4 regions of the Micromonospora polyrhachis genome follow, and region 4 is predicted to be linked to each of the others. Evidence: riboswitches for the same ligand, from Rfam matches in the RefSeq annotation. Region 4 holds a riboswitch; each other region holds the start of a gene.

Region 1 (2,192 bases), 1.7 Mb from region 4:
ACCCCGCCGAAGCCACCCTTCTGGGCGGCGAAGTCGCAGGCCCGACCCTTCGGGTGCTCACCGGAACCGCCGCTGCGGTAGCAGGAGACGTACCGGGTGAAGCCGGCGGCCTTGGCCTGGTTCATGGCGTGCAGGGTGCGCGGCGTGATGCAGCCCGAGGTGGTGGGGTCGTTCACACTGCACGACTCGCGGGGCCAGGAGCCGTCGGAGTTGCGCGGTGCCGGCTTCGCCGTCGAGGTGTTGGAGCCGGTCACACCGGCACTGGGGGACCCGCTGCCGGCAACGGCCAGGGCGCGCTCGGCCTGCTGCTTGCGGCTGGCCATCACGGCGACCTGTTTGCGCTGTTCGCGGATCTCGTTGTCCAGCGCCGCCTTCGCCCGGCTCTCCCGCTCGCGGGTGTCGAGCAGGGCCCGGAGCTGCCGATCCTCGTTGCTGGCCACCACGCCGAGGGTGGCCGCGCGGTCCAGGAAGCCATCCGGGGAGTCGCTGTTGAGCAGTGCGGCCACCGTGCTGAGGCGACCGGTCCGGTAGGCGGCTCCGGCCAGTTCCCCCACGGTCGCGGTCCGGGCGGGGAGTTCGGCCTCGATGGCCGCGAGGTGTTCGGTGAGCTGCTTCTGTCGCTTGATGGAGTTGTCGAGGGCGGCCTTGGCATCCAGGTAGCCCTTCGAGGCCGCCTCAAGCTGTTGCCGCAGGCTGGGGCTGCCGCCCTCCGGGTCGGCGACGTCGGGAGCGGCGAGCAGCCCGGCGGCGGTGACCGGACCGGGTGCCCCGGCGGCCACCGGGGCTGCGCCCGCCGGTACGGCGACCGTCAGGCAGACCGTGATCGTGGCGGCCACCAGCGCCATCATGCGGGTGGCCGTTCGTCGTACGGGTGCCGGGAATGGCATGCAGTTGTCCTTCCGTCAGCCGCCGACCGGGTTAGCTGACGGGTTCGGGACGGAAGATCCCTACCGCTGACGCGGATGCACCCCAAGTGGTGGTTCCCCGGCTCGCGCGTGGCGATTAGGCGGCGGTCGCCACCGGCACCCGGTGGGGTGCCGCCTGGTGGTGACCTCGACCGAGCCTACCGGTAGTGCAGAGATAGATCATGACCGCACGCGGAAACTTAAGACGCCGCTAAATTCCGTCGCGTCGTATCCCGTCGCGTCGCGGCTGGTACACGCCACCCCGGTCGGGCTACCACCCGGTCGGGCTACCACCCGGTCGGTCCGCAGTTGCCGGGCTCCGTGCCCGGCTCGACCTGCAGGGTCGCGTGTTCGATGTGGAAGTCGTCGTGCAGGGCTACCCGTGCGGCGGCGAGCACCTGCCCCACCTCGGTGCCCGGCTCGATGGTGAGGTGCGCGGAGGCGACCTCCATTCCGGAGGTGAGCGTCCACACGTGCAGGTCGTGCACGTCGGCGACGCCGGGGACGGCGGAGAGTCGGGCCGCCACGGCGGGGACGTGTAGGTGCTCGGGTGCGGCCTGTACCAGGATGCGCACGGCCGCCCGGCCCAGCCGCCAGGTGCGCGGCAGGATGAAGACGCCGATGGCGACCGCGACCAGTGGATCGGCCCACCACCAGCCGGTGAGCGCGATCAGCCCGGCGGCGAGGATGACCCCGACCGAGCCGAGCAGGTCGCCGAGTACCTCCAGGTAGGCCCCGCGCAGGTTGATGCTCTCCTTGGCGCCGGAGCGCAGCAGGGCGAAGGCGACGATGTTGGCCAGCAGCCCGAGCACGGCCACGACGAACATCGGCCCGGCGAGCACGTGTGGCGGCTCGCCGAATCGGCGTACCGCCTCGACGAGGACGTAGATCGCAACGCCGAAGAGCAGCACCGCGTTGGCCAGCGCCGCGAGCACCTCCAGCCGGTAGAGGCCGAAGGTGCGTTGCGGGTCCCTGCTCGCCCGTCGGGTCGCGGTGATCGCGGCCAGGGCCATGGCGATCCCGAGTACGTCGGTGAACATGTGCCCGGCGTCGGAGAGCAGGGCCAGCGACCCGGTGGCCAGTGCGGCGACCGCCTCGACCACCATGAACGCGGCGAGCAGCGCGAACGCGGCCCAGAGTCGTCCCCGGTGCCGCTCCGCGGCGCGCATTACCTGCCCACCGTGGTCGTGTCCAGCCCCCATCGGCCTACCCTCCGTCGCTCCTGCGCGTCCGGCTCAAATTATGCTCACATCGCAATATGTGCAAGTGAAATGCTGGCCGGTGGGA
Region 2 (2,192 bases), 680 kb from region 4:
CGCCGATACCGCGTACCCGCTCCTCGGCGGCGAGCGCCTCGATCTGGCGCAGCGCCTCGTCCAGGTCGGCGAGTCGGGGTGCCTCGTTGGGGTGCAGCGCGACGGTGGCGACCACCGCTCGATGTTGCCGGGCCACCTCGGCCCCCCAGCGGGACGAGGCCACGTCGACCCCGACCTGCACCAGTCGGTCGACCCCGACCCCGGCGGCCACCTCGATCATGGCGGCGACCGGGTCGCCCGATCCCGCCGCGAACGGGTCACCGGCACCGGCCGGGCCGCCGGTCACCCCGGCCTCGGCCACGGTGATGTCCAGGTGGGTGTGGCTGTCGATCACCGTACGGGGCAGCGGCTCGGGTGGGGACGGAAACTCCCCCGCCCGGCGCGCGGCGCGTTGGCGGCGGGACTCGGTTTGATCGCTCATCACCGTCAGCATCACATATCCAGGTACGCCATCCGGCGCAACCAGCCGGGAGCGGGCCCCTGCCGCCAATCGAGAACGGAACGTCGATGCCGTGTGTCCACTTCACACATTCGCCGACATTACGAAAGACCGATGTGTCAGCAGGCCGACACAGAGCGAGACGGTTACCGAAAGGCGCTGGCTGATAACGCTTTTCTCGCCGGTGCCGGCGAAATAGATGGCCTGCCGGGGTGTCGGGTAGGCTCGCTGGCGGCAATCGCCAGAAGGCACGTCATCGGGTGCCGGCGAGGCTGCCGCCTAATCGCCTGACCGGGCGAATCGGGGAACCGTGTTCGTGGGGTGAATCCGCAGTAAGCGGTAGGGGCCACTTCCGCCCCGAACCCGTCAGCTAACCCGATCGGCGGCCGACGGAAGGAAGGTATCTTGACCGCACCCCTGCGCGGTTGGCTGACGACGATCCTGGCGCTACTCACCGCCGTGGCCCTGGTGGCACCCGCCGAGCGGGCCTGGGCAGAACCCAACGAGACTCCCAACGAGACCGAGACGCCGCTGCTCCGCGACGTGATCGAGTCGACCAACCGGGGCTACATTCAGGCGAAGGCCAAGCTGGATCAGTCGAAGCGGCGGCAACAGGCTCTCAACCTCGAACTCCAAAAGGCCCAGGAGCGGCTCGACCTACTCGCCCCGCAGGTGGCTCAGATCGCGGCCCAGTCCTACCGCCAGGGCAAGATCGGCGCAATTGCCGTACTGCTGGAGAGTGACAGCCCCGACTCGTTCGTCGAGCGGGCGAGCCGGCTGGACGAGCTGAACCGGCTCAACGACCGGAAGCTGCGCGAACTCACCGAGGCCCGGGACATCGCCGAACGCGCCAAGGCCCAGCTCGACGCCGAGATCCTGGAGCAGAACAAGCAGCTGACCATCATGACGAAGCAGAAGAAGGAAGCGGAGAAGGCGCTCGCCCTGGTCGGCGGGATGAGCCTGACCAAGGGGTTCGTCACCGCGACCTCGCCGGTGGCCAAGGCCGCCCCGCGTACGGCCAGCGGCGACTGGCCGAGCGAGTCGTGCAACCAGGACGACCCGACGACCTCCGGCTGCATCACGCCACGCACGATGCACATGTACAAGGAGGTCAAGAAGGCCGGGTTCAACCGGTTCGTGGGCTGCTACCGCTCAGGTGGCCCGTACGAGCACCCGAAGGGCCGCGCCTGCGACTGGTCGTTGATCAACCGGGGCTTCGTCTCCGCACAGAACCAGGACCAGCGGATGTACGGCAACAACCTCACCGCGTTCCTGGTCCGTAACGCCGACCGCCTCGGTATCTACTACGTGATCTGGTACAAGCAGATCTGGATGCCGGCGACCGGCTGGAGCTCGTACAGTGGGGCGAGCGATCACACCGACCACGTACACGTGTCGATGCTTTGAGTCCCGGCCGGGCGCGGCGACCGCTGCCCTGCCGACGGTGGGACGGAACGAACGAAGGCGGCCCGGCCCTGGATGCTCCAGGACCGGGCCGCTTCCGTCGTGATCGGGCTCGTCGTCGGTCGCCTCGACGTGGTCGGGACCGATGTCACGATCGGGACCGACGTCAGCCGCCGAGCCGGGCCAGTTCCTCCTCGACGATCGACGGGTCGAGCTTGCGGAAGACCGGCTTCGGCGCGGCCAGCGGTCGACCCGCCTCCACCGGTACGGACTCCCAGCGTGCGCCGACCGTGTAGTCCCCGGTCAGCACCGGGTACGCCGGCCCTCCGTCGAGATCCTCGACCTCCAC
Region 3 (2,192 bases), 1.1 Mb from region 4:
CGGCGAGTAGCGGCGCGCCCAGGTCCGCCGTGTTGGTGCCGAAGCCGAGGGTGGCGTTGGCCTCCTCGAGTTCGTCCCGCCGGACCAGCGCCGGCACCGCCGCCCGGGAGGCGGGCTGGAAGATCTGCCCGGCGACGGCCCGGGTCGCCACCAGGACCAGCAGCAGCGGCAGCGCGGGGAGGGACAGCGCGATCATCGCGACCACCGCGCCCTGCACGAGCTCACAGACGATCATCAGCCGTCGCCGGTCGAACCGGTCGGCGAGCGCCCCCGCGATCGGCGCGAGCAGTGACGGTGTGAAGTCGCCGGCGAGCAGCAGCGCCGCGACCGCGAGGCCCTGACCGGTCGAGTCGGCGACGTGCAGCAGCAACGCGATCATGCTGATCGAGTCACCGGCGAAGGACACGCACCGTGCGAGAAACAACACACGGAAGTCCCGGTTGCGGCGGAGCAGGCGCATGCGGACGCAGCGTAGGCGTCCGTCGCGCCGGGCTCATCGGATTTCCCATGGGATGTACGCGACGGGTGATCGACAAGGTGACCGCTGCCATGCGATTCACCGCCGACGATGTCGGGCAACTACGCTGCACCACCGGACGACCCCGTTCTCGGACATGCGCGACCGGTGACCAGCCGGTAGTCCGACCATGGTCTCCGCCTCGCGGCATCCCTCGGTGCCAGCGGCAACCGGGGTGAATCCGCACCAACGGTAGGGGCGCTGTTCCGTCCCGAGCCCGTCAGCCAACTCGGTAGGCGGCATCCGGAGCACGGCGAACATAACGCTCGGTACGGCCCTCGAAAGGCCAACCGCGACTGGATCGACGGCCGCCCCGGAGTACCGCGCGGGGGGCCTGCGCACCGCCTCCGCCCTGCTCGACAGCACCGACCCGGAGCGGCTCATGAGCCGGGCGATGCTGGTGAACACGATCAACCGGTACAACGACAAGACGCTCGGCGGGCTCAAGAAGCTCAAGGCCGACGCCGACGCGGCGAAGAAGTCGATCGACGCCGAGGTGGCCACCCAGACGGCCCGGGCCGACATCATGGGCAAGAAGGAGGACGCCGAGACGGCGCTCGCCAAGGCCGGCGGCAAGGCCACCGGCTACATGAGCGCGAATTCGCCCCTGGCCAAGCCCGCACCGCGCAACGCGGACGGCAGCGGGCCCAAGGAGAGCTGCACCATCGACGACCCGACCACCACGGGCTGCGTCACGCCGCGCATGATCCACTCGATGAAGGAGGCGCACGCCGCCGGCTTCAAGCGGTATTACTCCTGCTACCGGCCCCGGTGGGTCCCATGAGCACCCGAAGGGCCGTACGTGCGACTTCGCCGCCCGGGCCAACGGGTTCGGCGGTGACGCCACGGGTCAGGACAAGGTCTACGGCGGCAACCTCGCGGCGTTCTTCGTGCGCAACGCCAACACGCTCGGCGTGCTGTATGTCATCTGGCATCGCCAGGTGTGGACGTCGGCGGCGGGTTGGTACTACTACAGCGGCGCCGGCGACGACCCGTCCAGCGACAACACAAACCACGTGCATGATTCCGTGTACTAGGCCCCAACTCCGGCACCCACGACCGGTTTCCGCTGGAACCTGCCACGCGAGCGGGTTTTGGGAACGGTTGTTGCTACTGGCGCAGTGACAGACGTTCCCAACCCGGCAGTGGGGAGACGCGCTACCCGGCCCGGCGCGCTATGCCGAGGCGGGGCTGGCTCGACGTACCTCGTCGGCAATCCGCTCCGCCACCGTCTCGGCGAACTCCAGTGTGGCTGCCTCGACCATCACCCGGACCAGCGGCTCGGTGCCCGACGGGCGCAGCAGCACCCGTCCGGTCTCGCCCAGTTCCGCCTCGGCCTCGGCTGTCGCGGCGAGCACTGCCGGAGCACCGGCACCGATGGTCCGGTCACCGACCGGAACGTTGATCAGCACCTGTGGCAGCTTCGCGACCACGGCGGCGAGATCCGCCAGCGATCGGCCCGTCGCCGCCATCCGCGACATCAGTTGCAGGCCGGTCAGCACCCCGTCGCCGGTGGTGGCGTACTCCGACAGCACGATATGCCCGCTCTGCTCGCCGCCGAGCGCCAGCCCGGACGCCCGCAGCTCCTCCAGTACGTACCGGTCGCCGACCTTGGTCTCGATCAGCCGGATGCCCGCCTCGGCCATCGCGAGCCGAAGGCCCAGGTTGCTCATCA
Region 4 (2,192 bases):
CTATGCGAAACGCGATAGGAAGGGGCCCTTCCTGACACCAAAGACGTCAGCCCGGGCGACCGTAGCTGTGCACACCACCGTCGACCTTGCGCATCCTGACCTGGTCACCGGCGGTGGGAGCATGCACCACCCAACCGTCGCCGACGTAGAGGCCGACGTGCGCGAGGCCGTTGTAGAAGACCAGGTCACCTGGGCGTAGCTCGGCACGGCTCACGTGCGGCATCATCGCCCGTTGCTGGGCCGCGTTGTGCGGTAGCGATACGCCCGCCTGCTGCCAGGCCCGCAGCGTCAGGCCGGAACAGTCGTACGAGTTGGGTCCGGCCGAGCCCCACACGTAGGGCTTCCCGATCTGGGCGCAGGCGAACTTGACCACCTGTCCGGTCGAGCCACCCGGGTAGGTCGCGGGGCAGGGTGCCGGCCGGAGCACGCCACCGCCACCGTTGCCGTACGCCACCAGGCGCAGCTTCTGTAGCCGGGTGACCTCGGCGTCGATCTCCTTCTTCTTCGCCGCCAACTCGGCCTCGGTGCGGGTGAGCTGGGCGACCAGCACGTCCAGCGGCCCCTTCTGCGCGGCGTACCTGTTCTTCAGGTCGACCACGGCCTGGATGTCGTGCTGCTGCTGGCGGGCGAACTGGTCGAGCACACCGAGCTGGTCGAGGAGGGTGGTGGGTGAGCCGGTGGTGAGGATGGCGTTGAGCGTGGAGGCGTTGTCGCCCTTGTACGCCTGGACAGCGAGCGCCCCGACCTTGCCCATCGCCTCGTCGATCTGGCGTTGCAGCGGCTGGATCTTCTTGCCCAGCGCGTCGGCCTGCTTCTTCTTGCCGGCCAGGTCCTGTCGGGTGGCGTTGTGCTTCTCGATGATCGGTTCCAGCTTCGCCCACGCCTTGTCGATCTGGTTCTCGATCTCGGTCACCGACGGCTCGGCATGGGCCGGGGTCGCGCCGACGAGCACGACGGCGATGCTGGCAATCGCGGCGAGCGTGGCGGTGTACCAGGACCGAGTGGCGGTGAACCGGGATCGCGTGGAGGTGAACCGGGACCGACGGGTAGGCGGTATCGCCGTATCTCGGTCGGCGTGCACCGACCGGACCGGGCGCAACCGGGGGGCATGATGTGCCACCGGCGTCCGTACTCCTTCTTCCTGACCGCCTACCGAGTTAGCTGACGGGTTCGGGCGGGAAGATGTGCGCCCTACCGCGGATCGCGGATTCACCCCGATGGATCATGTGGGTCCCCGGTTCGATCTTGCGAACGATTCGGCGGTATCGAGCCGACGTCGCCCCGGATGGACGAACTGCCCTCGTCTCGACCGTCCCCAACCTAGGGAAGTGCACTACCAGGCGCAACCCGAACCGGCAAGATAATTCGCTTCGTACAACCATTGGTTGCAGAGAGTGGGCCACTGAGGGCAGACATGAAGAAATCTTTCACCTCCATCAACGATTCCGCAAGCCATTGACGAACCCCCCTCGGGCGAGTGAGGGTGACCAATGAGTCATCCCCCGAATGGAGGTTCGATGCACCGTCCGAAAGTACCGCTGAGCAGCCGGATACTGCTCAGTACCGTGGTGGTCGGCGCGGCGACGCTCGTACCCGCCGCGTCGGCGTCCGCCACCACGCCCGTACCGACCACCGCGAGCGCAACGGTCGACTCCCGGCAACAGGACTACACCGCCGCCGCCAGCGACTACGGCGTACCGGAGAGCGTCCTGCTGGGCGTCTCCTATCTCCAGTCCCGCTGGGACACCAACGCCGGCACCCCCAGCACCGCCGGCGGCTACGGCCCGATGCACCTCACCGACGCCGCCCACGTGGCCAGCCTGCCCACCTCCGGCGGTCACCACGACTCGGCGGAGGACCCGCGTGGCGACGACTCCCGCCGGTCACTCGCCCGCGAGCACCCCAGTGTGGCCACGCCAGAGAGCGCGGCCCTACGCACCCTGGGCACCGCCGCCACGCTCACCGGGGCCGGGGCGGAGGCACTGCGTACCGACGCTCGGGCGAACATCCGGGGCGGGGCGGCGCTGCTGTCGTCGTACCAGAAGGCCCTGACCGGACCGACGGGAAGCGCGAGCGACCCGGCGGCCTGGTACGGCGCGGTGGCCCGGTACTCCGGCGCGGAGACCAGCGACGCCGCCGCGGCCTTCGCCGACGAGGTCTACGCCACCATCCGTACGGGTGCCAACCGAGTC

The links. Region 4 has a riboswitch for cyclic di-AMP ahead of FHR38_RS14570 (C40 family peptidase). Riboswitches for the same ligand answer to the same signal wherever they lie in the genome.
Region 1: another riboswitch for cyclic di-AMP. It lies ahead of FHR38_RS22620 (coiled-coil domain-containing protein); the one in region 4 lies ahead of FHR38_RS14570 (C40 family peptidase).
Region 2: another riboswitch for cyclic di-AMP. It lies ahead of FHR38_RS17755 (coiled-coil domain-containing protein); the one in region 4 lies ahead of FHR38_RS14570 (C40 family peptidase).
Region 3: another riboswitch for cyclic di-AMP. It lies ahead of FHR38_RS09460 (hypothetical protein); the one in region 4 lies ahead of FHR38_RS14570 (C40 family peptidase).

Annotation. Positions count from the first base shown of each region.
Region 1 is NZ_JACHJW010000001.1:5,106,552-5,108,743, forward strand. Features, by position in the region: gene FHR38_RS22620 (coiled-coil domain-containing protein) at 1-887, opposite strand, end outside; cyclic di-AMP (ydaO/yuaA leader) riboswitch at 892-1,019, opposite strand; gene FHR38_RS22625 (cation diffusion facilitator family transporter) at 1,193-2,107, opposite strand.
Region 2 is NZ_JACHJW010000001.1:4,041,882-4,044,073, reverse strand. Features, by position in the region: gene FHR38_RS17760 (TatD family hydrolase) at 1-433, opposite strand, end outside; cyclic di-AMP (ydaO/yuaA leader) riboswitch at 706-840, shown strand; gene FHR38_RS17755 (coiled-coil domain-containing protein) at 845-1,846, shown strand; gene metG (methionine--tRNA ligase) at 2,010-2,192, opposite strand, start outside.
Region 3 is NZ_JACHJW010000001.1:2,279,966-2,282,157, forward strand. Features, by position in the region: gene FHR38_RS09455 (MFS transporter) at 1-460, opposite strand, end outside; cyclic di-AMP (ydaO/yuaA leader) riboswitch at 646-771, shown strand; gene FHR38_RS09460 (hypothetical protein) at 900-1,301, shown strand; gene FHR38_RS33750 (VldE C-terminal domain-containing protein) at 1,267-1,554, shown strand; gene glmM (phosphoglucosamine mutase) at 1,693-2,192, opposite strand, start outside.
Region 4 is NZ_JACHJW010000001.1:3,366,109-3,368,300, reverse strand. Features, by position in the region: gene FHR38_RS14570 (C40 family peptidase) at 47-1,120, opposite strand; cyclic di-AMP (ydaO/yuaA leader) riboswitch at 1,133-1,272, opposite strand; gene FHR38_RS14565 (N-acetylmuramoyl-L-alanine amidase) at 1,518-2,192, shown strand, end outside.